3 regions of the Lysinibacillus sp. 1 U-2021 genome follow, and region 2 is predicted to be linked to each of the others. Evidence: riboswitches for the same ligand, from Rfam matches in the RefSeq annotation. Region 2 holds a riboswitch; each other region holds the start of a gene.

Region 1 (10,202 bases), 1.3 Mb from region 2:
TTGCAGCACTCGTTCAAAAAGTAAACTTGGCCCTAGAAGAAGGGCGTGATGTCATTAACCTTGGGCAAGGAAATCCCGATCAGCCAACGCCTACTCACATCATTCAAGCATTACAGGAAGCGGCTGAAAATCCTCAAAACCACAAATATTCACCATTTAGAGGTCTCGCTGAATTACGCCAAGCGGCGGCCGACTTTTATCAACGTGAATATCAGGTAGAACTAGATCCTGATACAGAGGTAGCGATTCTTGGTGGAACAAAAATTGGTCTAGTAGAGCTACCTTTAGCTGTGTTAAACCCTGGTGACACGATGCTCTTACCAGACCCTGGCTATCCAGATTACCTATCAGGTGTCGTACTAGGAGACGTCAATTTTGAAGTAATGCCCCTTTTTGCTGAAAATGATTTCTTACCTGATTATCATGCATTACCTGATGAAGTGAAAGAAAAGGCAAAGCTTCTTTACTTAAATTACCCAAACAACCCTACAGGTGGTACAGCATCACTTGCGTTTTTTGAAGAGACCGTTCGCTTTGCGAAGGAACACAATATTATCGTATCACATGATTTTGCTTATGGGGCAATAGGATTTGACGGTAATAAACCAGTTAGCTTCCTTCAAGCAAATGGTGCAAAAGAAGTAGGAGTTGAAATGTATACATTATCGAAAACCTATAATATGGCTGGCTGGCGTATAGGCTTCGCTGTAGGGAATGCCGAGATTATTGCTGCTATTAATCTTATTCAGGATCATCTGTTTTGTAGTCAGTTCCCTGCCATTCAACAAGCTGCAGCAGTAGCACTGACAGCTTCCCAGCAATGTGCGGATGAACTACGAGCTACTTATGAGCGTCGCCGAAATGTACTCATTGAAGAAGCTAGAAGAATTGGCTGGCATGTTACGGCTCCAAAAGGCTCCTTCTTCGCATGGCTCCCTGTACCACTAGGCTATACAAGTGAACAGTTTGCTGATCTATTGCTCGAAAAAGCTGATATCGCTGTAGCAGCAGGTAATGGCTTCGGTCAATATGGTGAAGGCTATGTGCGCGTAGGGTTGCTAGTTAGTGAGGAGCGCTTACGTGAAGCAATCCATAGAATCGAGCAATTACAATTGTTTAATAGATAATGTGCCTTATCCTGTAGCTATCTCTAGCTACAGGATTATTACTATTTTTCAATTTTCCTTGGTTGCCCTAAACCATCTTCTAATGGATAAAATTGAACATGACCTGTTTCATCATCCCATTTTCGAATATGTTGAATACCTTGTACCTCTGCCAACACGATGTCAGCAGTTATAACAGGATTTCCCCCTTTTATTAAATGCCCACCCGATACTACACCACATTGATCACTCATAGAACCATGGAAATGTGTCTCATATCCACCATCTCGCTTACACACCACACCTGAACCTTGAATAAATTCTAGTGGTCCCTCTTTTTCAATCACATTACTAAAACGAACATGAATTTGAGCTGTTGCATCTGGCACTAAATAAACAAAGCTACTTTTTTGAAAGCTGCCAATACAGCTTACAATTGTTGCTGACTCTATATTATTCTCTTCGCAAAGCGCTTCAATCCCTTCAATGATATCTGTTCCCGTTAGAAAACGAGCACTAATAACCTTACCAAATGAACCTATACCATAATTAACTCTTACAGACATTGTTATCCCTCTTTTGTGTCGAAATATTATAATTATATAAAAAATTTAAAAATTATTTATTGACTTACTATACCCTATAAATTATATTAGTTCTATCGGAATTACAAAAAAATATTATAAATCTCTTATCAAGAGTAGCTGAGGGACTGGCCCTATGAAGCTCGGCAACCTCCTTTTTAAAGGAAGGTGCTAAATCCTGCAAACGATCTTCGTTTGATAGATAAGAGAGGACATCTTTTCATGAGCCTCTCTTAATTTGTAAGAGAGTTTTTTTATTTTCAAAAAACCGATAAAAACAATCTTGGAGGTATTTTCATGAAAAAGAAAAATAAATTTTTAGTAGGTTTAGCAAGTTTAACATTAGTAGCAGCTTTAGCAGGCTGTGGCTCTAAAGAAGATAGTAAAAGCCAAGCTGAAGGAATTGATGAAAAGAAAATCGTTGTAGGCGTCACTTCTGGTCCACACGAACAAATTGCAGAAGTAGCTGCTAAAGTAGCAAAAGAAAACGGGCTAGAAGTAGAGCTAAAATCATTTTCTGACTATGTTTTACCTAATACATCCTTAGCTGAAGGTGATCTTGATGCGAACAGCTATCAACACGAGCCTTTCCTGGATACATTTAATAAAGATCATGATACAGAGTTAGTACCAGTGGGCAAAACGATTTTAAATCCAATGGGTATCTACTCAGAAAAATATAAATCCTTTGATGACATTCCTGACGGAGCAACGTTTGGCTTACCAAATGATCCAACGAATGGAGCCCGTGCCCTCTTTGTTTTACAGGAAGCTGGCTATATTAAGTTAAAAGAGGGCGCAGACTTAACAGCCTCGATCCGTGATGTAGAAGAAAACAAAAAGAATTTAAAATTCATTGAATTAGAGGCCGCTCAAATTCCTAAACAACTTAGTGAAGTAGATGTAGCAGCTATTAATACAAACTTTGCATTAGAAGCTGGCATTAACCCTAAAGATGACTCTATTTTATTGGAATCTACTGATTCTCCATACGTAAACTATATTGTCGTGCGTGCTGAAAATGAAAATGATCCAACAATTAAAAAGTTCGTTGAGGCCTACCAATCTGATGAAGTACGTCAATTCATCGAAGAGGAATTCAAAGGTTCAGTAATCCCTAGTTGGTAATACATTCAGGAAGCTTCTATAAGCCGAAGAATCTGCCGAAATTCCTCTATAGGAAAACGAGCAGATTCTTGCTTTTTAGAAGGTAGAGAAAGGAGCATACAATCGCATGATTCAATTACAAAATATCTCAAAAGAATTCAAGTCGAAAAAAGGCATCATAAAAGCTGTGGATGGCATCAATCTTCACGTAAAAAAGGGACAAATTCATGGTGTAATCGGCTATAGTGGTGCTGGTAAAAGTACACTCATTCGTTGCGTTAATCTACTAGAACGTCCTACAGCAGGAAAAGTAGTGATAGACAATGTAGACATTACGACCCTTTCTCTTCACGAATTACGTCAAACACGCCAAAAAATCGGGATGATCTTCCAGCACTTTAATCTATTAAAAACAGCAACAGTTTACAATAATATTGCAGTTCCCTTAAAGCTACTAGGCTATAAAGAGGCGGAAGTAAAAAGCCGAGTAGCTAAGTATGCTGAAATTGTCGGTTTAACAGATAAACTAGACAGTTACCCCAATCAACTTTCAGGTGGTCAAAAACAGCGTGTGGCTATTGCGCGTGCCTTAGCACAGGAACCAGAAATTTTACTTAGTGACGAAGCAACAAGTGCACTTGATCCTGAAACAACGGAAGCCATTCTTGAATTGTTGTTAAAGATTAACCGTGAATTAGGAATTACAATTCTGCTCATTACACATGAAATGAATGTCATTCAAAAAATTTGTGATGAGGTTTCTGTTCTAGAATCTGGGAAAGTTGTAGAATTCGGCACAGCGATTGAACTTTTTGCAAAACCAAAGCACCCTACAACGCGAAAGTTTTTGAATACAATTTCACAACGTAATTTATCCCCTTCTCTTATTGAGCAATTAAATGTTTCAGGAAGTGTAATCCGTTTAACATTCCTTGGTGAAAGTACTGGTAAGCCATTATTAGCAGAAGTCACTAAGGTATACGATGTGCAACCAAATATTTTAACAGCTAATATTATTGAATTAAAAAACGGTATTGTCGGCAATATTGTGGTGCATTTACATGGCGAGACGCAGATTGTCCAAAAAGCGTTAACGTATTTTTCAGAAAATGGCGTGGCAGTGGAAGAATTAGGAGGTGCGTTCAATGAGTAGTATCCAAAGTTTCTTTACAGATTGGTCAGATGTTATTGGCAAAGCAATTATCGAAACATTTCAAATGGTCGGAATTTCATTATTGTTCTCCATTCTGATTGGCATTCCATTAGGGCTATTAATCGTTTTAACACGACCAGGACAATCCTTTGAAAATAAATTTTTCTATCAGTTTTTTAATCTATTTATCAATATTGTTCGCTCTGTTCCATTTATCATTTTATTATTCTTCATCTTACCTTTTACTAAGTTAATTGTAGGTACAACAATTGGTGTTAAAGGTGTAATCGTTCCGCTAGTTGTTTACACAGCTCCTTATATTGCACGACTGATGGAATCTGCGCTTTTAGAAGTGGATTCAGGAGTGGTAGAAGCCTACACAGCCATGGGTATTAAACGTCGCCATATCATTTGGCATGTCCTATTACGTGAAGCTCGACCATCTATTATTTTAGGCTTAACAATTGCCACAATAGGATTAATTGGTGCAACAGCAATGGCAGGAATGGTTGGTGCTGGTGGTTTAGGTGACCTTGCCTATCGTTATGGTCATTTACGCTATGAGGTTGATGTGATGTATGCAACTGTCTTTATCTTAATCATCCTTGTACAGAGCATTCAATCCATTGGTAACCGCTTCGCCGCGAAGTTGAAAAAAGATTAAGAGGAGAATGAAGATGACAAAGGAAATTTATGTAGAGAAAAATGGCTATATTGCAACGTTAGTATTAAACCGCCCAGATAAACGAAATTCTTTATCAGGGGCAATGTTTCAAGCCATAGTAGACCAACTAGAGCTACTCCGTGTAGATTCTTCCATCAAACTTTTAATTGTTCGCGGTGTCAATGAAGTAGCCTTTTCATCTGGGGCAGATATTAGCGAATTTTTAGATGTTCGTTATGCTACAGACAATGCCAAAGCCTATAATGAATTGGCTCTAAAGGCGATCGATGCTCTCTATAAATTTCCGCACCCGACAATTGCTATGATTCAGGGCTTAGCAATTGGTGGTGGCTTAGAGTTAGCAAACGCTTGTGATTTTAGAATAGCAACACCTAAGAGTAAGCTAGGCATCACCGCTGCAAACATAGGTATTGTCTATAATTTAGAAAGCACGAAACGTCTCATCAATATTGTTGGTGTCGCTAAGGCAAAGGAAATTTTGTACACAGCTACTATTTTTACAGCTAAAGAAGGAAAAAATATTGGTTTAATCACGGCCCTCCACGAACCAGAGGATATTAATGAGGCGACATTGCAATTCGCTGAACATTTATTAAGTAAATCATCCATTGCAAACGCAGGCATCAAAAAAATTATCCAAGCAATTGTTGATGGTGAAAATGAAGAAAACGATGAGCTGGCACAGTTAGTTTTGGATTCATTTAGTTCAGACGATTATAACGAAGGTATACAAGCCTTTTTAAATAAAAGAAAGCCTATTTTCAATAAATAAGTGAGGTAGTAATGATGACAAACATAACTGATGGCGATCTACTCTTAAAAAATATCACTGCACAAGCCCCCTTTCCCATTTGCTTTGCAGATTTAGAAAAGGCCGTAGCGAAAAAAATCGAAGCTGGCCCTTTTGGCTACATCCGTTCAGGTGCTGGCGGTGAACAAACACTGCGCAATAATCGTGCAGCTTTTGAGAAGTATTCCATTGTTCCCCGATTTTTAAATGATGTGTCAAACGTTGATACATCGGTTCATTTGTTTGGTAAAACATATCCAACTCCTTTGCTTTTTGCTCCTGTAGGCATGAATGGAATGGTTCACGATGAAGGTGAGCTTGCCGTTGCACGTGCTGCCCAGTTTTTAAATATCCCTTATATACAAAGCACTGTTTCCACTTTTGCTCTTGAAGAAGTTGCTCAGGCTGCCCCTTCCGCAACAAAATGGTTTCAATTATATTGGTCTACTAATGAAGAAATTGCTTTTAGTATGGCTGCACGTGCGGAGAAAGCTGGATTTGAAGCGATCGTTTTAACTGTCGATACCGTAATGCTTGGCTGGCGTGAAGAAGATGTACGCAATCAATTTTCACCATTGAAGCTAGGCTATGCAAGAGGTAATTATATGAATGATCCTGTTTTTACAGCCGCTTTACCTGATGATTCATTCGAGTCCTATGTACAAGGTGTCTTGCAAAATGTCTTCCACCCAACGCTTAATTGGGAGCATGTTCGAGCGTTAAAAAAACGTACTAACCTTCCTATTTTATTGAAGGGAATTCTACATCCTGAAGATGCAAAGCTTGCTATCGACAATGGTATTGATGGCATTATTGTATCAAACCATGGTGGCCGTCAATTAGATGGCGTAATTGGTTCACTTGATGCCCTTCCTGCTATTGCGAAAGTTGTGAATGGACAAATTCCTATTATATTAGATAGTGGTGTGTATCGTGGTATGGATGCCTTAAAAGCACTTGCTTTAGGAGCAGATGCCATTGCAATTGGACGTCCTTTCGTCTATGGGTTAGCCCTTGAAGGACAACAAGGCGTCGAAAAGGTGATGACCAATCTTTATGATGAATTAAAGGTTTCCATCGCATTAGCAGGTTCCACCTCTGTCAAAGGATTACGTAATATCACATTAGTCAAACAGGATGGGACTGAGGTTAAATGAAACAAGCATTACAAGGATTAAAGGTTATCGATTTATCACAAGTCTTAGCAGGTCCTTATTGCACCATGGTATTAGCAGATATGGGTGCAGAAGTTATCAAAATTGAAAAATACCCAAATGGAGACGATACCCGTACAATGGGTCCATTCGTTAATGAAGAAAGTCATATGTATATGATGGTTAATCGTAATAAAAAGGGTGTCTGCATCAATTTAAAAACGACTGAGGGACTGGCTTTATTTAAAGAATTGATCCAATCTGTTGATGTACTTGTGGAAAATTATCGACCAGGTGTCACGAAAAAGCTTGGTATTGATTATGATACATTAAAAGCCATCAATCCTGGCCTAATTTACTGCTCTATTTCCGGTTATGGTCAAACAGGTCCTTATAGTCAAAAGGGTGGCTATGATATTATGGCCCAGGGTCTGAGTGGCTTAATGCATATGACAGGTGAAGCAGATGGACGACCTGTAAAAGTTGGCTTTGCGGTGAATGATATTGCTGCTGCACAAACAGCCTTACAATCGATTTTAATGGCCTATATTTATAAGCTTCGTAGTGGTGAAGGTCAATATATTGATGTGTCCTTAGTGGAGTCAGGTCTTGCGTGGACTGTTTGGGAGGCCGCTGCTTACTTCGGAAGGGGTGAGTTACCTGATCGAACAGGAACCGCCCATCGTGTGTCTGCGCCCTATCAAGGTTTCAAAACACAGGATGACTATATTCTAGTAGGTGCTGGCAATCAAAAGCTATGGGAGATTTTTGCGGTAAAGGTTGTCAATCGACCTGATTGGTTAGACAATCCTCTCTTTACTACCAACTATTCACGTGCCCAACATGTGAGGGAGCTAGAAGCAGAAATTGAAAGCGAGCTAATCAAGCATAAGGCTATCTACTGGCTCGAACTGTTGGATAAGCACGGTGTACCATCTAGTCCAATCTATTCTTATGACCAAACATTAAATGACCCCCATATACTAGAGCGTGGCATGGTACTGTCCTATGAACACCCTACTGCCGGACCAATGAGAACATTGGGATTCCCAGCAAAGTTTTCACAAACACCTGGACAACTAACAAGTGCAGCACCTACATTAGGACAACATAATGAAGAAGTTTTACAGGCATTAAATATTTCTGATCAAGCTATTCAACAGCTCAAGGCAGGCAAAATAATTGGGGCAAAATAAAGAGATTACCTATTTTTAGATCGCTATCCATTAGATTTAGGCTTCTATCGGTCACTTTTTTGATTCTATCCTTCACTTTTTTCTTTCTATCATGCAAAAAAGGCTTCCCCATCCATGAGGAAGCCTTTTTCTTATTGAATAACGCCTAATTCACGACCAACCTTCTCATAAATCGCAATTGCATCATCAAGCATTTCTTTTGTATGTGCTGCTGTTGGCATATTTCGAACGCGTCCTGTACCTTTTGGAACTGTTGGGAAGACAATTGATTTTGCATAAACGCCTTCTTCAAATAAACGTTTTGAAAATTCCTGTGTTAATTTTTCATCCCCAATGATGCATGGTGTAATTGGTGTCTCAGACGCACCAATATTAAAGCCAAGCTTCTCAAGCCCCGCTTTTAAATAATTACCATTATCCCACAGTTTATCGTGTAGCTCTGTTGAATCAATCAGCATTTGCACGGCTGCTGTAATAGCGGCTACATCACCTGGTGGTAATGCTGTTGAGAATAGAAATGGGCGTGAGCGAACTTTTAGCCAATCAATTAAATTTTTCTTACCTGCTACATAGCCACCTACTACACCAATGGCTTTTGATAATGTACCAATTTGGAAATCAATTTCTTTTTCTAATCCAAAATGCTTCACAGTTCCTTTTCCTTTACCTGTTACACCCGAACCATGTGCATCATCCACATACGTGATTAAATCAAACTCTTTAGCTATTTCCACAATTTCAGGTAATTTAGCAATATCACCATCCATTGAGAAGACACCATCTGTGATAACCATGATTTTATTGTATAAACCTGATTCCTTTGCCGCTTTTGCCTTTGCACGTAAATCCCCCATATCAGAGTGATTAAACGCGATGATTTTTGCCTTCGATAAGCGACATCCATCAATAATAGATGCATGGTTTAATTGATCTGATAGAATGGCATCATTTTTATCCATTACAGCTGAAATAGCTGCCATATTACAATTAAATCCAGATTGATAAGAAATAGCCGCTTCTGTTCCTTTAAATTCAGCAAGCTTTTCTTCTAATTTTACGTGCAAGTCAAGTGTCCCGTTGATTGTACGAACAGCACCTGCTCCAACACCGTATTTATCAATTGTCTCTTTGGCAATACGCTTTAATTCTTCATTTGTTGCTAAACCAAGATAGTTGTTAGAGGATAAGTTAACAAGATTTTTGCCACGGACCTGAATAATTGGGCCATTTGCTCCCTCTACTGGATCGATTTCATTGTATAAGCCTTGTTCATGTAGGGCTTGTAGGTTTTCATCTAAAAATGCATTCAATACTTTTGACAAGCGTATCATCCTTTCCTAGGAAAACTGTTCTCGCTCCTAGTTTAGCACATGCAAGCCATTAGCTACATTACTTTGTTAATCTTTCGAATAGTGGCGCTGTTTTTTCGCGCCATAAAGAAGCCGATAGACAATTATCTAATAAACGACGAACGGTATATTCAGCTTCTGCATATCGTTTGGAATGGCCCATCGCATCCTGTATAGCTTCTTTGTATTGTGCTCGCACTGCCTCGATCGCCGTTTCTGCTTCCTCTGACAGCGCACAATGTTGACCAATATCAAATATCTTATCCCCTAACCTACCATCCTCTGGATCAAAGATATGAGGCTCTGTGCTATCAAAAATACAGAAATTAAGCTCTGGGATAATGACCATATCTACAGATCCCGCATCTAAGCCACACCAAACAATTTGTGCATCAAGCCCTCTTGCATTTGCTTCATCGGCTAAGCTTTTCATTAGTGAAGATTTGCCTGTACCTGGCTTACCTTTAATCATGAAGCGAGTCGTGATACTTTTGGTGATACTATCCACTGTATTTTCCGCACCTCTAGGAGTTAGCGTTCCCAGTAAACGATGTGTCCGCATACCTGTTTTATTCAGAATAATAGATTGGAACACTTCCGACTTTAAATTTTCCACCTGTTCATTTAATGCCTGCCAGTTCATACAGCTTTGTGTGACAACCTCCCAGTCATCATGTAGCTTGATTGCTCGATCCAGTTTCGCTATGCATTTTTCACGCCATGTTGCACGCTCTTGCATCGCCTCTGCAAGCTGTTCTCCAACCTTTTTAAGCTGTATGTCTTCTAAGCATTCATAGAAAGACATGACACGATGCTTTGTACCGAGTAAAGTTGGCTCGATATTCCACTCAGATGCCCATACAAAAAGTCTGTTACAGCCTTTTATATAAACGGCCTCAACAACCTCCTCTAATAAAGCATGCTTAAACCACTCGACAGCAAAGCCCTGTTTCACATAGAAGTATCCTAGTTCTTTTAACAGTTCTGAACCTTTAAATGTGGCAGGCCCTTGCAAAAAATAAACGAGAGACGCCTCTTCCATCATTTCTTTATATAAATGCTTCACACCTTGGCCAGT
Region 2 (10,202 bases):
TGTTAATGAATATTCAACTTTTGGTGGTACTTGATTGAAGACCTTTCGATTGATTAACCCAGCCTGCTCCAGTTCCCTTAATTGGTTTGTGAGCATTTTTTGCGAAATACCTGGGATCAATCGTCGAAATTCGTTTGTTCGAATTTTACCATGGTGGTTTAAATGACAAAGAATAACTGGTTTCCATTTACCACCAATAACTTCTAGTGTAGCTTCAACACCAATATTATAAATTTTTTGCATCGTAAACCTCCTGTAATATCCAAAAGTAACTAAAAGTACTCTACATATCTTTTTGGTATGTATGAATATTACTACACATCATAAAAAAAATCAAAGGAGATAGTAGTAAAATGTCAAAATCAAAAAAGCCAAATGCTAAACTTACCTTACTAGCACTTGCTATCAGTGCATTTGGTATAGGGTCCACTGAATTTATCAGTGTGGGACTTTTACCATTAATTACAGATGACTTTGGTATTTCTCTTAGCACAGCTGGCTTAACCGTTTCTATATATGCACTAGGGGTAACTGTTGGGGCTCCCTTACTAACAGCTTTAACATCCCGCCTTAGTCGAAAAACCGTATTATTGCTTGTCATGTCCATTTTTATAGTGGGTAACCTAGCAGTCGCTTTAGCTCCTAATTTCGCATTACTATTAATCGGACGTATTATTTCAGCATTAGCACATGGTGTGTTTATGTCCATCGCTTCTGTTATAGCAGCAGATGTAGTGGAACCAAATAAACGAGCAAGTGCTATCGCCTTTATGTTTACTGGCTTAACATTAGCTACTGTAACAGGTGTCCCACTCGGTACATTTATTGGACAAGTAACAGATTGGCGTATGTCATTCATTTTTATTGTTGTCATTGGAATTGTCGGTTTAATTAGTAATGCATTGTTAGTACCTAGCCAATTATCGAAAGGCAATCCCATCTCTATTCGTGATATCGGCAAAGTTTTAGGCAATATTCGTATGATCTTAATACTATTCATTACCGCAATTGGATACGGCGGTGCTTTTGTTGTCTACACATATGTTTCACCTATTTTAGAACAATATATGGGGTATTCCCCACATACAGTCGTCATTATTCTAGTTGTCTATGGTATTTGTGTAGCTATCGGTAATACTCTTGGTGGTCATTTTGCTAATCATAATCCACTACGTTCCATCTTTATTATTTTTGTTGGACTTGCATTGTCATTGCTTGGCATTGGCTTTACCCTAGACTCACCTATTATGGGATTAATAATGGTGCTAACAATGGGATTGTTCATGTTTATGAATGTCCCAGGATTGCAGCTATATGCTGTTCTACTATCTGAAAAATATGTACCATCAGCCATTTCAATGGCCTCGGCATTGAATATTTCTGCTTTCAACATTGGCATATTTTTAGGCTCATATATCGGAGGCTTTATTATTCGCCACCAATCGTTGGCGCATACGCCTATATACGGATTCCTGATGGTTATGCTAGCAGCAATTGTTACACTTTTATGGTTACTTTTCGATAACAAAAAACAATAACTCTCTAAATTTCACTTTGTATAAAAAATTAGTAGAGAATGTGTATTGTTTGTTAATATGTTGTATCCTATAATTTACTTGAGTCAAACGAGAATGATTATCATTCTAATTTAAGGGTATACCCTTACTGTTTTAGTAAATCTATAGGAGTGAATAAAATGCGTAGAGGTCGATATTTTTCATTTGTAGTTTTCTTTGCACTAATGTTCGTATTAAGTGCCTGTGGCTCAAATGAAGTAAAAGAGGATACAGCTACAGAAGAGCAATCATCTAAAGATACAAGAATTGTAGAAGACGAGTTTGGAAAAGTAGAAATTCCTACAAATCCACAGCGTGTAGCTGCTATCTATTTGGAAGACTATTTAACAGCTTTGGATGTAAAACCCGTTGTGCAATGGTATCACCCATCTTGGGGAAAACAGGACTATTTAGGATTAGATGTTCCTGAGTTCGACATTACCGGTAGCATGGAAACATTATTACAAGCCAAGCCTGATTTAATCATTGTAGATGGTGCCGCGGACCAGGCAAAGTATGAGGAATACTCAAAGGTAGCGCCTACTTACCGCTTGAAAGAAGATATTCTACAAGATCCACGTGAAATTACAAAAACAATAGCTGATGTTTTAAATATTCCCGATAAGGCAAAAGAAATGGTTGATCGATATGAGCAACGTGTTGCCGATTTAAAAGCAAAACTAGATGAATCAATTGGAGACGAAACAGTTGCCGTTGTACGACTAAATGTAGCAGATAATACATTAGCATTATTTGGCATTAAAAATCGCTACTCTGGCTACATTTACACAGAGACAGACTTAACACCACATCCATTAGCCCGTGATATGACAGAGTTCCACGAGGTTTTATCAGAAGAGGCTATCACGGAATTAGATGCGGATCATATTATCCTTTTCCCTTCAAACGGTACATGGGAGTCTAAAGAAAACCAAGAAGCCATTAAATGGTTAGATAGTACACTATGGAAAACACTCCCTGCTGTAAAAAATGGGCATGTCTATATTGCTGATCGCACATATTGGCAATCTGGCGCAATTACAGCCAACTTGCTAAAGTATGATGATTTAGAGAAATGGTTCGTCAAATAATTTTCAAAAGAAAGCTCTTAATGAGGGCTTTCTTTGGCTTAGTGTTAAAAAACAAAATAATCAATAGCACTTTTGCGAAGGAGAAAATGGATAGGTGTTGTCACTCATCACTTCTTCACATTGAAATAAGTGCCTATCCTCTCTTTAATAGACTTTTTTGTTCCCTACTGCTAGTACGAAAGAAGAAAAGACACGTTAGCAGCATGGTTGATTGGAGTGGAGCCAGCGTCACTCCTAGGGGATTTAGCGTCACAGGTGAGACCCTGGAGCGAACGCAAGTGAGTGAAGCGGCTCATCAGACGCCACCTGAAAAGGACGCTGGCGGAGGGGAAATCAACCCCTTGCCTTGCTAAAGGGGCTTTTTCTACTAGTCACATGATCTTTTTTCAACAACATGAAAGGAAGCTCTTAATGAGGGCTTTCTTTGTGTTGTTCTGCCAATTCAAAAAAAGGGGTGAATTATCAATGGGTAACTTAACACATGTTTATACGTTACAAAATATCTCTTATTCAATTCAATCATCAAAAAAGTTATTGATTAGTAGTGACTTCTATACACTTTTCATCGTAATGAATGGTAGCGGAAAGCTAGAAATAGATCATGACATCATTCATTTTAGTGAAGAAAAGTACATATTGATTCCGCCAAATAACACGGTTAGTATCCATATTCAAAGTGAGCACCTTTGTTTTTATCAATTACATTTCAACATTGTCAATCTCAGCAATAGTCAGAATTCATATAGTCATTTTACAAGTATCAGCGAACGACATCTTCTCCCCTTTTCACAATGTCATAGACTGCTAGAAGTCATCTATCAGAACAGGTTAGCGGAGGATGAACACACGATTTTTGAACAGCATGTACACTTTCAAGAGCTGATGTTATTACTCCTACATCCAACCATACCCAAGCAGATGCAAAAAAATGATCGACAATCTGTTGAGCAGTCCATTAACCATTTACATAAACATTTTGAAAAAGAGTGGACGGTTGAGCAGCTAGCACAGCTAGCTGACGTACCAAGATGGAATTATACGCGCATTTTTAAAGATATTACGGGACAAATTCCTCTTCACTATTTAACTAAACTTCGTATTGAAAAAGCTAAGCATTTATTAATGACAACAAATGATCGAGTATTTGAAATTAGCCAGTCTGTCGGATTTAATAATGAGTATTATTTCAATCGTCGCTTTAAGGAACATGTCGGCATCTCTCCAGGACAATATCGAAGAAATCAAAGCAGCCATCTACGTGTATTTGCACCATTCTTAGAAGATTTCTTTGTTGCGCTTGGGATTACGCCAATTGCTCAATTCAGTCATTCAAAATGGGGAAAACAAGACTATTTAGGTCTACAGAAAGTGCCAGATATTGATGTACAAAATAGAGAAATGGATCGACTCCTTTACTATAAGCCAACTTTAATTATGTTAGATTCTGGTGTAGAGCGTTGGGAATCCTTTCAGCACTTAGATGAAGTAGGACCCGTCTGTCATCTTTCACACCCTGGAGAGAATTGGCAATCTACGTTATTTAAGATTGCAGATCTAACAGGAAAAACCTCCTTGATACAAGACGTAATCCTACAATATGAAGATAAAGTACAACAAGCAAAAGGAATTCTTAGCAAATCAGTTTATGGGCAAAGTGTGGCATTTCTCCGTATTTCAGCCATTAGCATTACTCTATACGCCGGTCCTGAATGTGGCTATACGGGCCCCATTTTATATCGTGACTTAGGTTTAATGCCACATTCACTAGTATGGAGTATTCCGCACAATCAACGTAAAGCACAACTGACATTTGATCAATTGTTGCAATTAGATGCGGATCATTTATTTATTACATTTGATAAGCAACATTCCATTTATGAAAATGAGGAACGTGCTATTTTAAAAACTCCTACTTGGAAAAACCTAGCTGCCGTTAAAAGCAGCTGTGTCTATGAAGTAGACTTTTTAACATGGATGAATTATGGCATTTTATCACATAGTAAAAAAATTGATGATGTCTTGAATGTACTTGGCTAAAAAAAGCTTACTTTAGCTTCCTTTTTAAATGGTGAGGAGGACAAACATTGCACCGCAAAATAACACCGAATGTAGTTTGGCTACATAAGATAGGATATCAGTTATAGGATAGGAGGAATGACCTTGTATTACAATCCTTATCCGTATTTTGTGCATCCCTATCATTATCCAACATCGCCTATCGCTAATCATTTTGCCATTAGACCCTTTTCGCAACATTTAGCAATGCCGACCAATAATCCTTTTCCACCTGTCGATACACACAAATTAAAAGCTTCAGCAACACGGATAAAGGCGATGATGCAGCAAGCCCAATTACTTACGGATAAAATAGATAGCTCCCAACAATTCGCACATGATTTAATGAATGCTGCTCAACTTTCAAATAAAACAGAGGTTGAAAAATTAATCACATCAACAGGTATTACGATGAAATTTGAAACGAACTATACACCAGACAGTTTTAGAATACGTCTGATTGATAATGATTGTTGTGGAGTCACCTTGAATTTGAATTGGTGAAAATTCCCAGTGAACTTGTAAACTATAAAAAACTATGCTAAAGTGTTTGTATTGTTATTTCTGAAAATTCTTATATTACTTTTCTTATCAAGAGAGACGGAGGGATTGGCCCGACGAAGTCTCAGCAACCAGCTAACAGTATGGTGCTAATTCCAATTGGCAAAATGATCAGCCTTGAAGATGAGAAGAAGAACTACCGTTGTTTCAAGCAGGAGTCCTCTTCTATTAGGGGACTCCTTTTTATTTACCACTATTTTTTACAGAAAGCAGGGAAATCGATGTCTAATGAACTTTTGCAAGCATTGCAATTACTAAAATCGAAACAGTGGGTTGATTTAACACATACATTCGGCCCTAATTCTCCACATTTTTTTATGTTTGAGGACGCTAAATTTGAAACGTTATTTTCTCATAAGGATGGTTTCTTCGCTCAACAATTCACGTTCCCTGGTCAATATGGCACACATATCGACCCACCCATTCATTTTGTGCGAGATACTCGCTACTTAGAAGAATTAGAACTAAAAGAGCTTGTTCTCCCCCTTGTTGTTATTGATAAATCACAGGAGGCTGCGAGCAACCATGATTTTTCATTAAGTGTTCAAGATATTCTTGATTTTGAGGACAAGCATGGAGAAATTGAAGCAGGAACATTTGTAGCATTACGTACAGATTGGAGTAAGCGCTGGCCAGATAAAGAGGCTTTCAGTAATAAGGATGCAGATGGACATAACCATATCCCTGGCTGGGGTTTAGAAGCTTTACAGTTTTTACTACAAGAACGCAAGGTAAGCGCAATTGGTCATGAAACATTCGATACGGACTCTGCTGCTGATTTTCGTAAAAATGGCAAGCTAGATGGCGAATATTTTGTGCTTGACCAAGACACCTATCAAATTGAGCTAATGACGAATTTGGACAAGCTACCTGCGAAAGGCGCTATCATCTTCAATATCGTACCTAAGCCAGAAAAAGCATCTGGCTTCCCTGTGCGATCTTTTGCTATTTTGCCATAACATAAAAGTCGGTATAGCGTATACCGACTTTTATTTTTGTCCATTTCTTTTTTTAAATAAAAAATAAGCAATGAGCATCCCTATAATAAATAAAAGAATAAGATAGATACTGTAATGGGTTAAATAGTATCCAACAAATCGCCATTTCTCTCCAAGCATCTTTCCTAATGATATAAATGTGAACGTCCAAATAAATGCCCCTGTATAGGCAAAAAGAGCAAACTTTCTATAAGGATAATTATTAATAGCCGCAATATAAGCTGTCAAATGGCGTACCCCTGGAATAAAATAGCCAATTAATAATAGGGTAGGTCCTATTTTTGTAAACATCTTTTTCGTAAAGTCAATTTTTTGCTCGGTAATATGAATTTTAGGGCCATATTTCTGCAATAACGGTAAGCCAAAACGATAACCAATATAGTAGCTTAAGGTAATGCCTCCAATCGCACCAATCATTGCACTGACTAAAGCAGGAATGTGTTCAAGACTTTCTCGGTAAACACTATAGCCTACATAAGTCAGAAACACCTCATCAGGAAGTGGCACCCCAACAATACCTCCAATTAGAATCACGATAATCCCAAAATATCCGTAATGTTCAATTAGAGACTGCACGTGATGTGCCATAAATCATCCCACCTAAAATTTATTAAAATCTACCTGCTATATATAGTGTAGCCTCAGCGCTCTAAATGACTTGAAGCTGACGTAAAGCAAAATTGATACCGCCATCCGTAGATTTCTTTGTAACAAAATTGGCAGCACTTTTTAGAGCTTTACTGCCATTTCCCATGGCAATTCCTACTCCTACATACTCCAACATATCAATATCATTATCCCCATCCCCAAAGGCAATCGCATTCTCAGGGTCAATGTTAAAATGATCAAGCACCGCTTTAATAGCTATAGACTTCGAAACATCCTGCTGTAAGACATTCACAATATAAGGATGCCAACGCTGCAAAAATATATTCGAAAATTGGCTAGTATATCTTTTTTCAGCCAGCTCATCCGCATATAAACACATGAGAAAAACCTCTTCATCTACAATTTTTTCATTTATAAGTGGAAAATCCCGTAAAGATAAAGTTTCTTGCATCGCTCTTAAAGCTACTGGACTTTGTATGCTATTCATAGATAACTCCTCTGTAAAAAATGTTAGGCTATGCTGCTGTTCCTGTGCAAAAGCCTGTATATTGTAGACAATTTCTTTGGCAATCGGAGTTTTATGTATGACAAGTTCCTTATGTTTCACATAGGCCCCATTTGCTGTAATAAAGGTTTCAATCCCCAGCGCTTTTAATTCATAGCACATAGATAAGGGTCTTCCAGTAGCCGCTACAAGATGAATTCCCTTTTCTTGCAATAGCTGAATAGCTTGTTTTGTACTTTCTTCCACACAGCCATCCTCGTAATTAATCAATGTGCCGTCTACATCAAAAATCACGATATTACACTTCATTTTGAGCACCTCCATCATAGTCTTTTAGAACCAATTGATTTAAATTTACAATTCTTCTCTCTTGAAATATGTGAAAGTATTTTGACAAACTTTAAGCAAACTATATAACTTCCATTTACACCTCCGATAAAAACTATTACAAGCGTATTTATAATAATATTTAACTAAAAATTCTTTGAATATATTTATTTTAATAATTCTAAAGGAGTATACCAAAGAACACAAAATTGTTAAAATAAAAGATAATATCTTAAATACATTGAATGATAAAATCTTACGTATAAATAGAACAAAAGAAATAAAATTTTAGAGTACGCAAAGGAGTTGATTCTTATGGCATTTAACATTTACTACTATGAAAGTAGTGTGGATTGTAAATTTTGCAAAAAGCAGTTTACAACATATAAAGTTCGCCCTAATCGATATAAAATTATCGAAGAACAAACGGATTTCATGCCTGTTTACGATGGCCTAAACCCTTTGCTATATGAAGTTGCCGTATGTCCACATTGTGGCTATGCCTACCATAAATCTATGACACGGACATACGGACCTTTCATGCTACTCATTGATGAACTATACATTAAAGAGCTCCAGAAACCTATGGATATCTGTCAGGAACGTACAATTGATGATGCCATTATCAGTTTTAAGCTCGCCTATTTAGTATCCCGTGCGTCAATGGAAGAATCTCTTTTAATGGCGAATTTCGCTTTAAAAATCGCTTGGCTCTATCGTTTAAAAAAAGACGAAGAATCCGAAAAGCGCTATCTTTTTGCAGCGAGAGACTTTTATAGTAAATCCTTTGCCTCTAATCAAGAAGGTGGAGAGAGAATTCAGTTTTTACATGCTGAATTAAGCCTTCGACTTGATGATATTCCTGAAGCTAAAAAAGGATTTTCACGCTTAATCGCTGATCGAAATGTTTCGCCGAAATATCGCAAGCTTGCACGCAATCGTTGGGAAAATTATAAATATGACGAACAACCTATAACAATTAATGAAATCATTCATTAATGGGACGAGGAGATGATTAATTATGTTGCTATTTCAAAGGAAAATTGATGTGAGAGAAGAGGATATATTTTCAGAGCTGCATCATTTTTTATTAAGAAAAAATAATCGCTACCTAACAAACGATGAAGTTGTCGCTTTAACAGGCGTGTCATCTGAGTTGCTTTACAAATGGGTAAAAGCAGGAAAATTAAAGAACTCCATTTTTCCTAATTTAGGGGCTCCATGCGAACGATGTGGACAGATTACCCAGGCTAAAATTTGCGTAAGCTGCTCTTCCTCCATTGTTGGGACATTAAAACAAGAAGAAAAGGATCGTGCATGGTTTAACCAAATTCAACGTAACCATGTAAGAGCAAGTACTTATCACTATAAATAGCATTCCAACATCTCCATCAATTGGAGGTGTTTTTCTTTTTTACATACTAAATTTAAACTAATTTTAAACAAATTCTTCCTAAACTTTAAACTTCCCTTCCTATAATTAGTATCAATATAAAGTGAAGGGCTGATAACTAATGAGGAAAGCTAGGAAGCATAAGGTTTTATTAAGTTTTGCACTGGCCAGTTTAATGACAATAAGTGGAGTAGTGAATGTCTCTGCTGCTGTCCCTGTAAATGAGCAGATTACGGAAAACGATTCTGCTGTCAAACAAGCTAGGACTTCTAATGAAACATTACTTGATTGGAAAAAATGGGCGAATGACCATGCATACAGCCTGGCATCCATCCAGCCTGAAACGTTTAATGGACAAAAAATTCCCGCTAACAAATTTGAGGATTTAGAGATGCTAAAACCTTTATTACATGATAAACGTATTGTCTTTTTAGGGGAAAGCTCTCATGGAGTGGCACAATTCAATCTAGCGAAAACACGTTTAATACAATTTTTACATCAAGATATGGGCTATAATGTCCTTGCCTTTGAAAGTGGTATGGGTAATGTGATGAATGCTCAAGGACAAATTGATAAACAAGCAGCTCTACAAACAATGAAAGATGCCATTTTCGGCGTTTGGTGGACAAAAGAAACTTTGCCTCTGTTTGACTATGCAAAATCAACTCAAGCAACAGAGCAACCTCTTGTACTTACTGGCTTTGATATTCAACAGCAAGGAGCATTTACGAACGGAGATTGGCTGCAAAACCCCAAGTTGGCTCAGCAATTCAATGAAGCTGAGAAGCAGCTTGCTGAATGGAGCTCGGGGAAAGATTTGAAGGGCTATCAAAAAGTAAAAACTACTATAATTGATGTGTATAAACAGGTAAAATCACAAATACAAATCAAAGAAAAAGAGCTACAGGTAGCTTATCCAAAAGAGCCTCATATTGTAAAACTAATGGATCGCACTCTAGCAGATCGTATTCGACTAGCAGACGAATATATAGAGTTAACAATTCAGTCCAATATCGACATTGAACAAAATAATATAGAATCATTTTTGCAAACTATGGAATGGCGAGATCAAGCAATGATGGAGAACTTACTTTGGCTAGCTGAAGA
Region 3 (10,202 bases), 910 kb from region 2:
TTCTAACGCCGATTTTAGTTGATTATTGTGATACAGCTTTATTAAAAGAGAAGCTAGAAGAAACACTCACGCATAATGGGCCCATTCAATTGGTCGTTGCTTGGATTCATTCCTATGCGGACACTACATTAGAGAACATCACCAATGTAATTTCAAGAGAGAATAACGGGGAATGGAAACTGTTTCATGTGTTGGGGAGTAAGGCGAATTTAAGTGAAGTCCAAGAGAAATTGAAGCTCCCTGCTCGTTCGCAATACAGGCAAATCCAGCTACGTTTTATGATGGAAGAGGGTCATGCGAGATGGCTTACGCATGAGGAAATATCGCAAGGTGTCGTTGCTGCTATTCAACAGGATCAACCTATTCATATCGTCGGAGCGCTACAACCTTGGGGAAAGCGACCGTTATAACTAACTAACCTTCGTCTAACTAAATGGACGAAGGTTTTTATTTATTGCCATTATCAGTTTGTTTTAGATGTCTACATAATTGTGAGGAATAGTTAGGTTTGTGTGAAAAACGTCAGGATCAGGCAACTTTTTTCTCCTTACATTTTCCATATAACTTATCCTTATTTACTCACATCTCTTCCCATCAGACCGACATATCAGTAAAATAGAGTAGGTTAGGGGGATTACATGTGAAAGATCAACGCTTTAAAATAGCGCATCGAGAGGCGCTTATCGGGATTGGACTTGTCCTTGTCAACTTTGCGATTTGGTTTGGCTTTGCCTATGGATTAGGTTCAGGAGATCCAAGAAATTATACGTATGTATTCGGTTTTCCTGCCTGGTTTTTCTATAGCTGTATCGCTGGGACAGGCTTTATGATCCTTCTTATCTGGATTGTGATGAAACTCTTTTTCAAAGAGGTACCATTCGATGATGAGGAGGTGGATCGCTAATGCATTGGCAAGTTGTATTTCCATTGCTATTATTTTTAATTATTATTTTTGGAATCGGTATTTGGGCCAATAAGCATGTCCGCTCCTCTAATTCATTCCTGCAGGAGTATTTCCTTGGTGGTCGTGAAATGGGCGGTTTTATCCTTGCGATGACGATGATTGCTACATATGGCAGTGCGAGTAGTTTTATCGGAGGACCGGGTGTAGCCTATACAAAAGGACTTGGGTGGGTATTACTGGCAATGGCTCAGCTACCAGCAGGTTATTTTGTACTCATGATTTTAGGGAAAAAATTCGCCATTATTGCTCGTCGTTACCAGGCCATTACGTTAATCGACTTTTTACGTGAGCGCTACAAAAGCCATGTCATTGTTATTTTATCAGCCATTAGCATCATTGTTTTCTTATTTTCGGCTATGATGGCTCAATGGGTTGGGGGTGCACGCTTAATTGAGTCATTAACTGGCTTAAGCTACACAGCAGCACTGTTTATTTTTGCGATTTCCGTGTTAGTATATGTGATTATTGGAGGCTTCCGTGCTGTAGCACTTACAGATACGGTCCAAGGTTCAATTATGGTGATTGGTACAGTTATTTTATTAATCGGCACCATTGTGGCAGGTGGAGGCATCGACAATATAATGGCCTCACTGGTTGCAGAAAATCCTGACTTTGTGTCACCATTTGGCGCACAAGGAGATTTAACGCCTCTGTATGTCTCAACATTTTGGATTCTCATTGGTGTAGGGGTTGTAGGACTTCCGCAAATTGCGGTTCGTGCGATGAGCTATAAGGATTCCAAAAGTATGCATCAAGCGATTCTTATTGGCACGATTGCCATAGGGACAATCATGTTTGGCATGCATTTAATTGGGGTGTTAGCCCGACCTGTCTTACCGGGCATTGAGATTGGTGATAAAGTCATGCCGCTCCTGACATTGAAGGTATTACCGCCATTTTTAGCAGGAATCGTTTTAGCTGCACCAATGGCTGCGACAATGTCTACGGTTAATGCTTTACTAATGCTTGTCAGCTCTACAGTTGTCAAAGACATCTATTTAAATTATATGAAGCCGAAAGCTAGTGATGCAGAGATAAAGCGTGCAAGCTTTCTTGTAACAACAGTCATTGGCCTAGCCGTTGTCATCTTTGCACTCAATCCACCTGATTTATTAGTGTGGTTGAACTTATTTGCCTTCGGTGGACTAGAGGCTGTCTTTATTTGGACAGTCGTTTTAGGATTGTATTGGAAAAAAGCGAATAAATACGGAGCGATTGCGTCAATGATTTCAGGCATGTTGTTGTATATTATGATTGATCGGTTTTATCCTTCCGTCTTTGGTATGCATACAGTCACGATACCAATTGTCGCATCCTTCTTTATTTTTGTGATTGTCAGTTTGTCCACTAGTCATAAATTTAAAAACGAAAAGCTTATGATTTAACGCCAAAACGCCACAGATTTCAAATTCTGTGGCGTTTATTTTAATGCATCATAAAATCATAGGCATTTTTCGCAAGTAATGTCATTGTAACGACAATAAATAGCGTGCGGACAAAGCCACTTCCTTTCTTGATTGCCATCCGTGAGCCAAGCATAGCCCCACCAATTTGCGCAATGCCCATGACTAGACCATAAACATAATGAATTTGACCTAAGTAAGCAAACATACAAACACCAGCCACATTACTTGCCAAATTTAAAAACTTTGCATTACCAGCCGCCTTTAAAAAATCAAAGCCTACCAGTAAGAAGCTAAAGATTAAAAACGACCCTGTCCCAGGACCAAGAAATCCATCATAAAAACCAATAGCAAATAATAGCAGCATAAATAAAAACAAATGTTTTTTAGATAGATTTTTTACGGTAGAGACGGCACCCCAATCCTTTTTAAAGATCGTATATACCCCAACAGCCGCCAGCATAACAAGCATTAATGGCTTTAGTAATGCTGGATTAATCAGATGCACAGTCCAAGCACCACATAATGATCCGATAAATGCTAGTGGAAAATATTTGAGGACAGAGCGAATGTCCAGCTGGCCAGAACGATAGAAAGAAATAGAGGAAGTGAGCGAGCCCATAGCTCCTGCTAGTTTGTTCGTGGCAACCGCAGCAGCTGGATTGAGCCCAACAAATAGTAAGGCTGGTAGTGAAATTAAACCGCCCCCTCCCACTACTGAGTCAACAAAAGCCGCCAGAAATCCAAAAGAAATTAATAGTATGAGAATATGTACATCGATTTCAAACAACATATGACACCTCTTTATAATTAGTTACTACTGAAATAGTAACTAAATTTATTTGCGCTGTAAACCCCATTTTTTCATTGGCAAATCTTCACATTGGTAGCCTATAATAAAGATAATGGAGGGATTACATGGAGGAATTAATCACCCAGCTGAAAGAAATGGGTTTTACAGAATATGAAGCAAAGGCCTATACGGCACTTGTTCAGCAAAGTCATGTCAGTGCCTATCAGGTAAGTAAAAATTCTGGCATACCACGTGCAAGAGTGTATGATATTTTAAATATCCTTGTAGAAAAGGGCATCGTGTTAAAAGAAGAGACCGCAGAACAAACGACCTATTCGGCAATGCCTGTGTCTGTGTTCTTACAGCAAATGCAACAGCGCTGGGAGTCGAATTTTACGTCTATAAGCGGGAAATTAGAGAAATTAGAGGAAAAAGTACAGGAAGCTGAGCCTAAAGTGGTCATGCTGAAGGGCAAGGAATCCATTATCAACTATTGTCAGTCACTTCTAAAGAAGGCGAAGAAAAAAGTGATGCTGTCGATGTGGGAAGATATGTATGATGCCTTACGTGAAGATTTGCAAGAGGTGGCGCTGCATGTTCCTGTTCATGGCATTACGTTGTATGTAGGAGAGCATCTCGCCTCAATTGACCAGCATAGAGCCACACATTATACAAAAAAAGCGTCTACACCGCATTGGTTTATCTTATCGATAGATGGTCAGGAAATGATTTATGGTCATTCTCCATCTACCCAAGAGACGGCCTTTATCACCAATGATCCGGTTCATATTTATTTGTTAGAGGATTATATATGGCATGATGTGCTCATCAATCGGTTAGTAAAACGTGATGATCAGGAGTTAGAAGACTGGATTGCTAAGGAGCGTAAAGCTTTTTTCTTAGAATAGTCGTATAAGGAAGGGGAGTTACGTGAAAAAATTCGTGTTGCTAGGTTTAATAAGCCTACTAATGCTAGGAGCCTGTAATGCTACACCACCTACCGATCCACCAACGATTCATGAGCTAACGGTTGTCCCAGATAATGTCCAAAAAAATATCGTTTCTAATGACAGAATACAACTATTGCATGAAAAGGATGCTCCATATTACCTTGTTTATTATTCAAAAGGGAATGTATTGGCAAGTATTACAGTTGAGGGAAATAGGCTTATCATCCAATTAGAAGAAGGCAGCGAGCAAAGGAAAGAGGCTCAGCCCTATGTTTTTCAAATCAACGTCAAGAATCCTGAGCTTGATACCATTGATTTGCGAATAAACGGTCAGAGTACGCCCATTGATCGTATGACCATTATGTAATAAAAGAAACCGAAATCCCTTTAGATGAGATTTCGGTTTCTTTACGTGATGTCTAATAAAAGACTTTATCTACGTTATATTTAGAGCGGAAAGTATTAATCGCATATGTTTCGTAAATTTCACGTTCCATTGGGTCTTCTACTTCATAGACTTCAATTTTGAACACTTCTTCACGATGGTTTTTCATCGGAGATACATTATCCTCGAAATGTTTTTTAATACGTTGACGAATTTTACGTGCTTTCCCAACAAACAATAGCTCATTCTTGTCATTATAGAATAAGAAAATGCCGCCTTTATCACGTGTGATTTTATGGAAGTCAATAAAACCGAAGTAAGGTGTGATTGGCACATCACCTGGTTTTAAATCTTGTTCACGTTGACGGATTACTAGATCTGGTTTTGGAAATTCAATTTTAATCAAACTATTCACGTTCCTCTCTCTTACTAAAAGTATATGGTAACATAATTACGGCATGTTTACCATAAATTTTAAATGTAGAAACACCACATATAGCAAGCTTAGTGTACATCAAATGAGCAAGGAACATGCACATGAATCACAAAATATTCGATGAATTATTGATATTCTAACTAGTTCGTGTTACAATTCAAGATAATTAAATAATCTTATCAAGAGAAGCTGAGGGATTTGGCCCGATGACGCTTCAGCAACCTCTAACGATTGTTAGAAAGGTGCTAATTCCAGCAAAGGATTTTTTCCTTTGAGAGATAAGAGTGGACGTGAAAAAAATCCTTCTCATTCTATCTCGTATGGAATGAGGAGGATTTTTTAATTTCGTTGCAATGTACGCAAGTTAGGTTTGCTAAAAGAGAGTGATTATAGAGAGGGGAAAGCAAGATGCCAATTAATATTCCGAAAAATTTACCAGCTGGAGAACATTTACGTGAGGAAAAAATCTTCGTCATGGAAGAAGATCGTGCGAAAACACAGCAAATCCGTCCATTAAATATATTAATATTAAATCTAATGCCTGAAAAAGAAAAAACTGAGCTCCAATTATTACGTTTATTGGGGAATACACCATTACAGGTGAATATTACCTTTTTGAATACAGCCACTCACGAGTCTAAAAATGTGAGTAAATCCCATTTGCAGCTTTTCTACACAACGTTCAATCAGATTCGACACCGACGCTATGATGGTATGATTATAACTGGTGCACCAGTAGAAAAAATGGCTTTTGAAGAGGTCAACTATTGGCAGGAAATTTCAGAAATTATGGATTGGTCTAAAAAGAATGTGACATCCGTGCTACATATATGTTGGGGGGCACAGGCTGCATTGTATCATCATTATGGCATTGGGAAGGTTGAGCTCTCTGCTAAATGCTCAGGCGTCTATTCCCATGTGATTACAGATTTAACTGTAGATTTGGTACGTGGCTTTAGTGATTTATTTACTGCGCCCCATTCACGCTATACATCTGTTTCGATTGACGAGGTTCGCAATCATCCAGATCTACGATTATTATCCTATTCAGAGGATGCTGGGGTATTTATTGTACAATCAAAAGATAATAAAAATATTATGATTACGGGCCATCTAGAGTATGATGCGACAACGCTAGCCGATGAGTACAGTCGCGATGTGGCGAAGGGCATAGATATCGCCGTTCCTGTGAACTACTTCCCGAATGACGATCCTACACAAGTGCCAATGAATACATGGCGTGCCCATACGCATCTATTATTCTCTAACTGGTTGAACTACTATGTTTACCAAGAAACACCATATGAATGGGATTTTGTAGATGAAATCGAATATCATATTTAATTAATAAAACGTCTAATTTCTTTTCTAGCTTAGAAGAAATTAGACGTTTTGATTGTCATTTTCTGTTTCCTGCTGAGGTGTTTCGTTATTTTGAGCCTTGGATTTACGATTGCGAATAACTACTACAATCAGCAAAAGTATAGGTAATAAAATGGTGAAAATAAAGGAAAAGATTGGCCAAATTTCATTATTATAATTAGTAGAATGCACAATATCTGGATGAACAATTTGAGAAAGTCCAATAACAATTATACCCATCGGTATAATGAGTGGACGATGATCCTTGATCTTCAATATTTGTGCAAGTCCAACAACGGTCGTATAGAAATACATAAATGTACGAATATATATAGACGAAATCCACATAAATGCCATAATGATTTCTATGCGCTGCAAAAAATTCCCTATAGATATTCTTTGTGCTAAGGCATAGCTAGGAAATGTCCTTGATGCAGTGTTTTCAGGACCTAATACAAGAATCGATAGGACAATCAACGTAACTAAGACGATTCCGCCAAAAATTGCCCCAATATATAGCCCTTTCTGTGCAGACGGCTGTACATTGACGCCAGTAGGATAGAGCATCAATAATACAATTAATGGAAAGGAAAAGATACTCATAAAGCGTGCAATACTATAAAACATAGATGCTTTGGTCGCTTCTAGTAGAGGCTGAATATTCTCAAATGTAATTTGAGGGGTAATACTAAGGACGAAAAAAATAAAAATAAAGGTAAACAATGGGAAGAGGATTTCTGCCGAACGGGCAAAGGTCTCAATCCCTAAATAAGCGGCATACATAATAAGGATGCTGAACAGTAGGGCAAATGCTAATGTCGGTGTCTCTGGCATTACTTCCGTTTTCATGAAAATACCGATAAAATAGAGTAATTCTCCAGCCGAAAGAAAGGTCATAATTAGGAAACAAATTGCTGTGATTTTCCCAAAAAAACGCCCAAGTATTTTTTCATTGGCCTCGATAAAGTTTAGGGACGGTGTTTGATTGGCCAGTGTTAAAAATAATTTTAGTACCAGTAAACTAAGCAGAACACCAATGCTTGCCGCTATCCAAGCATCTTGCTTAGCGGCACCAGTAATACTCGAAGGGATAATTAAAATCGCTGTACCGATAGAATAGAGGAAGGTAACGACTGTAAACTGTCTTGAACTAATTATCTCTTTTTCCATCAAGCTACCCTCCGTTTCTTAGTCCATCTTTCTATTTTGTGAATGACACAATGTAATCCCTAATCGGTGTGAAGATAAAGGTAATCAAATCTAATGGGCTAGGAATATGGATTTTAAGGGCAATCCCCATATTTAAAGCCGTTCCAATAAGTAGCAAAAAGGAGAATACAATAATGGCTTTTCTATCCTGTTGCTTTTTTAGCTTTGGAATAAAAATAAGCGCAATAATTATCGCGATGATCAAGATAGCTATGGCTAGCACCATCATTTACTCCTCCTTTGGCTTGTTTAATAATGAATTTTGCATCGTACCCGAACCTTGGGTAGTTACCTTGACATGAACAGCCACTGCTAAATCTGGAAAAATGGAAGTCCAGTCATCCTTGATTTTTTTCCACTGCTTTGGATCTGCCCGATGTAGGGCATCCCCAAATCCAAAAACATCGACTTCATATTGCTGTTGAATTTTCTCTACAGTTTTTTCAATGCGTTCATCAATCCCTTGGGCTGTTTTTTTATTAACGTAATCAATCGATTTATTTTTGGTAAGATCGATAACACATTCGACCTCTCCAACATTCTGCTCTACATTAATATGGACATCGATTTTCGGTTTCCCGTTTTTAAATGACCCTTTCACCTTTGTAGTGGATTGGGTGATTTCAGTAGACAAGGTCCCTTTATTAGGACAGGCGATGATTTCTATCGTACTTTGAATTTTGTCATTAAGAAAACTAATACTTTTGCTTTCGCTCTCAGTCAGTAGCCCTATATATTTATCGCCTTTAAAGACTGCTAAACCTGTATAACGTAATAGCACAGGTGTTTTAACACGTTGCACATTTGTTTGATCTACCCCTAATTTCTTATCCCCAATAACTTCAATAGCAGAAATTAATGCCCCTTTATGCTTATTGCTTAAGGTATTGACTAATTCATCAATATTAACAGCTATTGTGGAGCCCCAAGCCTTCTCAGAGACATCAAGGGAATTTAACATTTTATTAGCAGGAACTTTTTCAATGGGTGTTAGTACATTTAATACATCCTTTGCTGTTGCATCGTGAGACATAATGACGTCGAAATCCTTACGAAATTCATGGTCCCTTACAATTAAATCAAGTGCATCACTAATGCCTTCTTTTGCGAGATCTTCCCCTAATACAACCACTTGAAGGTGGGCAAAATAAGGTTTTCGTGCTGCAATAGTCGTCATTTTGCGAATGGCCTCAAAGATGGTCTCACCTCTCGAATGATAGCTAACGACAGGAGAGCGTTGAGTGGAAGCTTGGCGCATTGAAATTTCACTAGGATCAACAATTTGAACCGTAATTTCATATTCCTCATCTATTTTGTCAATGCCCAATGCTACGACAATGGCCAATTCATTTAATTCACGCTTACTCCAGCAGCCACTTAACAGTATTGTGAGGATACATAGTAAGCAAATCCATTTTATTTTTGCCATATTCCATTCCTCATTTATCCAGTTGTTATTTCCTGCCTTTTAGATTGATATAGTTATGTCCTCTAACAATATTTTTTTGATTGACTAAACGAGGTCGTGTAAGTAATTTTCTACGCGGGAACAGCAAAAATGCATCCTTCTGATCCTGTAATACCAATGGTGCGAATGGGCTTAAATAAGGTACACCAAATGAACGAATGCTACATAGGTGAAGAATAATTAGCATAATGCCAAACATTACACCGAATAAACCAAACATAGCAGCTAAAATCATTAATGGGAAACGTAGTACACGAATCGTATTCGATAAGCCATAGGCAGGGAAGAGAAAGCTACAAATCGCTGTTAAGGCTACAATAATTACCATTACAGCGGATACGACGCCTGCATCAACTGCTGCCTGTCCAATAACTAAAGTACCTACAATGGATACCGCAGGACCGATTGTCCGAGGCATACGAAGTCCAGCTTCCCTTAAGACCTCAAAGGCAACCTCCATAATAAGCGCTTCTACTACTGCAGGAAAGGGTACGCCTTCCCTTTGTGAAGCAATGCTAATTAACATGGGTGTCGGTAGCATTTCCTGGTGAAAGGTAGTAATCGCCACATACAAGGATGGTGCTACTAATGCCAGACTGATACCAAAGAAACGCAGTATACGTACGAGTGAGCTAATCATCCAATGCTGATAATAATCTTCTGCTGATTGTAAAAAGGATGTAAATAGCGCTGGTACGACTAAGACAAAAGGTGTGCCATCAACTAGAATCGCCACTTTGCCATCTAATAATTCACCTGCGATGACATCAGGACGTTCGGAGTTGTAGACGGTTGGAAACATCGAGTTTTTTGAGTCTTGAATAAAATCTTCAATATAGCCACTTTCCAGAATGCCATCAATATTAATACGATCTAGTCGAGCCAATACCTCTGCGACGATTTTGTCACTGGCGATGCCATTTATATACATCACCGCTACATCTGTTTGTGTCACATCTCCGATAACACGGGACTTAATCCAGAGATTCGGACTTTTAATTTTGCGACGAATGAGCGCTGTATTCGTACGCAAGGTTTCCGTAAAGGACTCCCTCGGTCCGCGAATAACGGATTCCGTCGATGGCTCCGTGACAGCTCGATCCTTGGCACTTCTAGTACTTGTCACAATCCCTTCGGCAAAGCCATCTAATAAAATAACCGTTTCACCATTGAGAATGGCATTGTAGAGTGTTGTGAAATGCTCAATATTCGTCACATCGCCTACTGTTAAA

What was found. A riboswitch is a leader RNA that binds a small molecule or an ion and turns the genes downstream of it on or off. The one in region 2 is predicted to bind S-adenosylmethionine.
Region 1: linked by a shared signal. The riboswitch ahead of QH639_RS25580 (MetQ/NlpA family ABC transporter substrate-binding protein) and the one ahead of QH639_RS06090 (cyclase family protein) in region 2 are both predicted to bind S-adenosylmethionine.
Region 3: linked by a shared signal. The riboswitch ahead of metA (homoserine O-acetyltransferase MetA) and the one ahead of QH639_RS06090 (cyclase family protein) in region 2 are both predicted to bind S-adenosylmethionine.

Annotation. Positions count from the first base shown of each region.
Region 1 is NZ_CP123966.1:4,831,153-4,841,354, forward strand. Features, by position in the region: gene QH639_RS25570 (pyridoxal phosphate-dependent aminotransferase) at 1-1,127, shown strand, start outside; gene QH639_RS25575 (PPC domain-containing DNA-binding protein) at 1,169-1,672, opposite strand; SAM riboswitch class I at 1,795-1,899, shown strand; gene QH639_RS25580 (MetQ/NlpA family ABC transporter substrate-binding protein) at 1,988-2,818, shown strand; gene QH639_RS25585 (methionine ABC transporter ATP-binding protein) at 2,925-3,950, shown strand; gene QH639_RS25590 (methionine ABC transporter permease) at 3,943-4,614, shown strand; gene QH639_RS25595 (enoyl-CoA hydratase/isomerase family protein) at 4,628-5,407, shown strand; gene QH639_RS25600 (alpha-hydroxy acid oxidase) at 5,422-6,582, shown strand; gene QH639_RS25605 (CaiB/BaiF CoA transferase family protein) at 6,579-7,775, shown strand; gene QH639_RS25610 (glycine C-acetyltransferase) at 7,907-9,106, opposite strand; gene QH639_RS25615 (nucleotide kinase) at 9,165-10,202, opposite strand, start outside.
Region 2 is NZ_CP123966.1:1,147,974-1,158,175, forward strand. Features, by position in the region: gene QH639_RS06065 (winged helix-turn-helix transcriptional regulator) at 1-243, opposite strand, end outside; gene QH639_RS06070 (MFS transporter) at 354-1,538, shown strand; gene QH639_RS06075 (ABC transporter substrate-binding protein) at 1,697-2,647, shown strand; gene QH639_RS06080 (helix-turn-helix domain-containing protein) at 3,113-4,684, shown strand; gene QH639_RS06085 (YuzC family spore coat inner layer protein) at 4,802-5,206, shown strand; SAM riboswitch class I at 5,288-5,393, shown strand; gene QH639_RS06090 (cyclase family protein) at 5,485-6,222, shown strand; gene QH639_RS06095 (DedA family protein) at 6,253-6,849, opposite strand; gene QH639_RS06100 (Cof-type HAD-IIB family hydrolase) at 6,911-7,684, opposite strand; gene QH639_RS06105 (DUF2225 domain-containing protein) at 8,018-8,701, shown strand; gene QH639_RS06110 (hypothetical protein) at 8,724-9,077, shown strand; gene QH639_RS06115 (erythromycin esterase family protein) at 9,217-10,202, shown strand, end outside.
Region 3 is NZ_CP123966.1:234,023-244,224, reverse strand. Features, by position in the region: gene QH639_RS01265 (short-chain dehydrogenase) at 1-410, shown strand, start outside; gene QH639_RS01260 (YhdT family protein) at 641-904, shown strand; gene panF (sodium/pantothenate symporter) at 904-2,349, shown strand; gene QH639_RS01250 (TSUP family transporter) at 2,390-3,160, opposite strand; gene QH639_RS01245 (TrmB family transcriptional regulator) at 3,286-4,068, shown strand; gene QH639_RS01240 (hypothetical protein) at 4,091-4,477, shown strand; gene QH639_RS01235 (nucleotide excision repair endonuclease) at 4,530-4,901, opposite strand; SAM riboswitch class I at 5,105-5,216, shown strand; gene metA (homoserine O-acetyltransferase MetA) at 5,340-6,275, shown strand; gene QH639_RS01225 (GerAB/ArcD/ProY family transporter) at 6,315-7,463, opposite strand; gene QH639_RS01220 (hypothetical protein) at 7,495-7,731, opposite strand; gene QH639_RS01215 (Ger(x)C family spore germination protein) at 7,732-8,931, opposite strand; gene QH639_RS01210 (spore germination protein) at 8,957-10,202, opposite strand, start outside.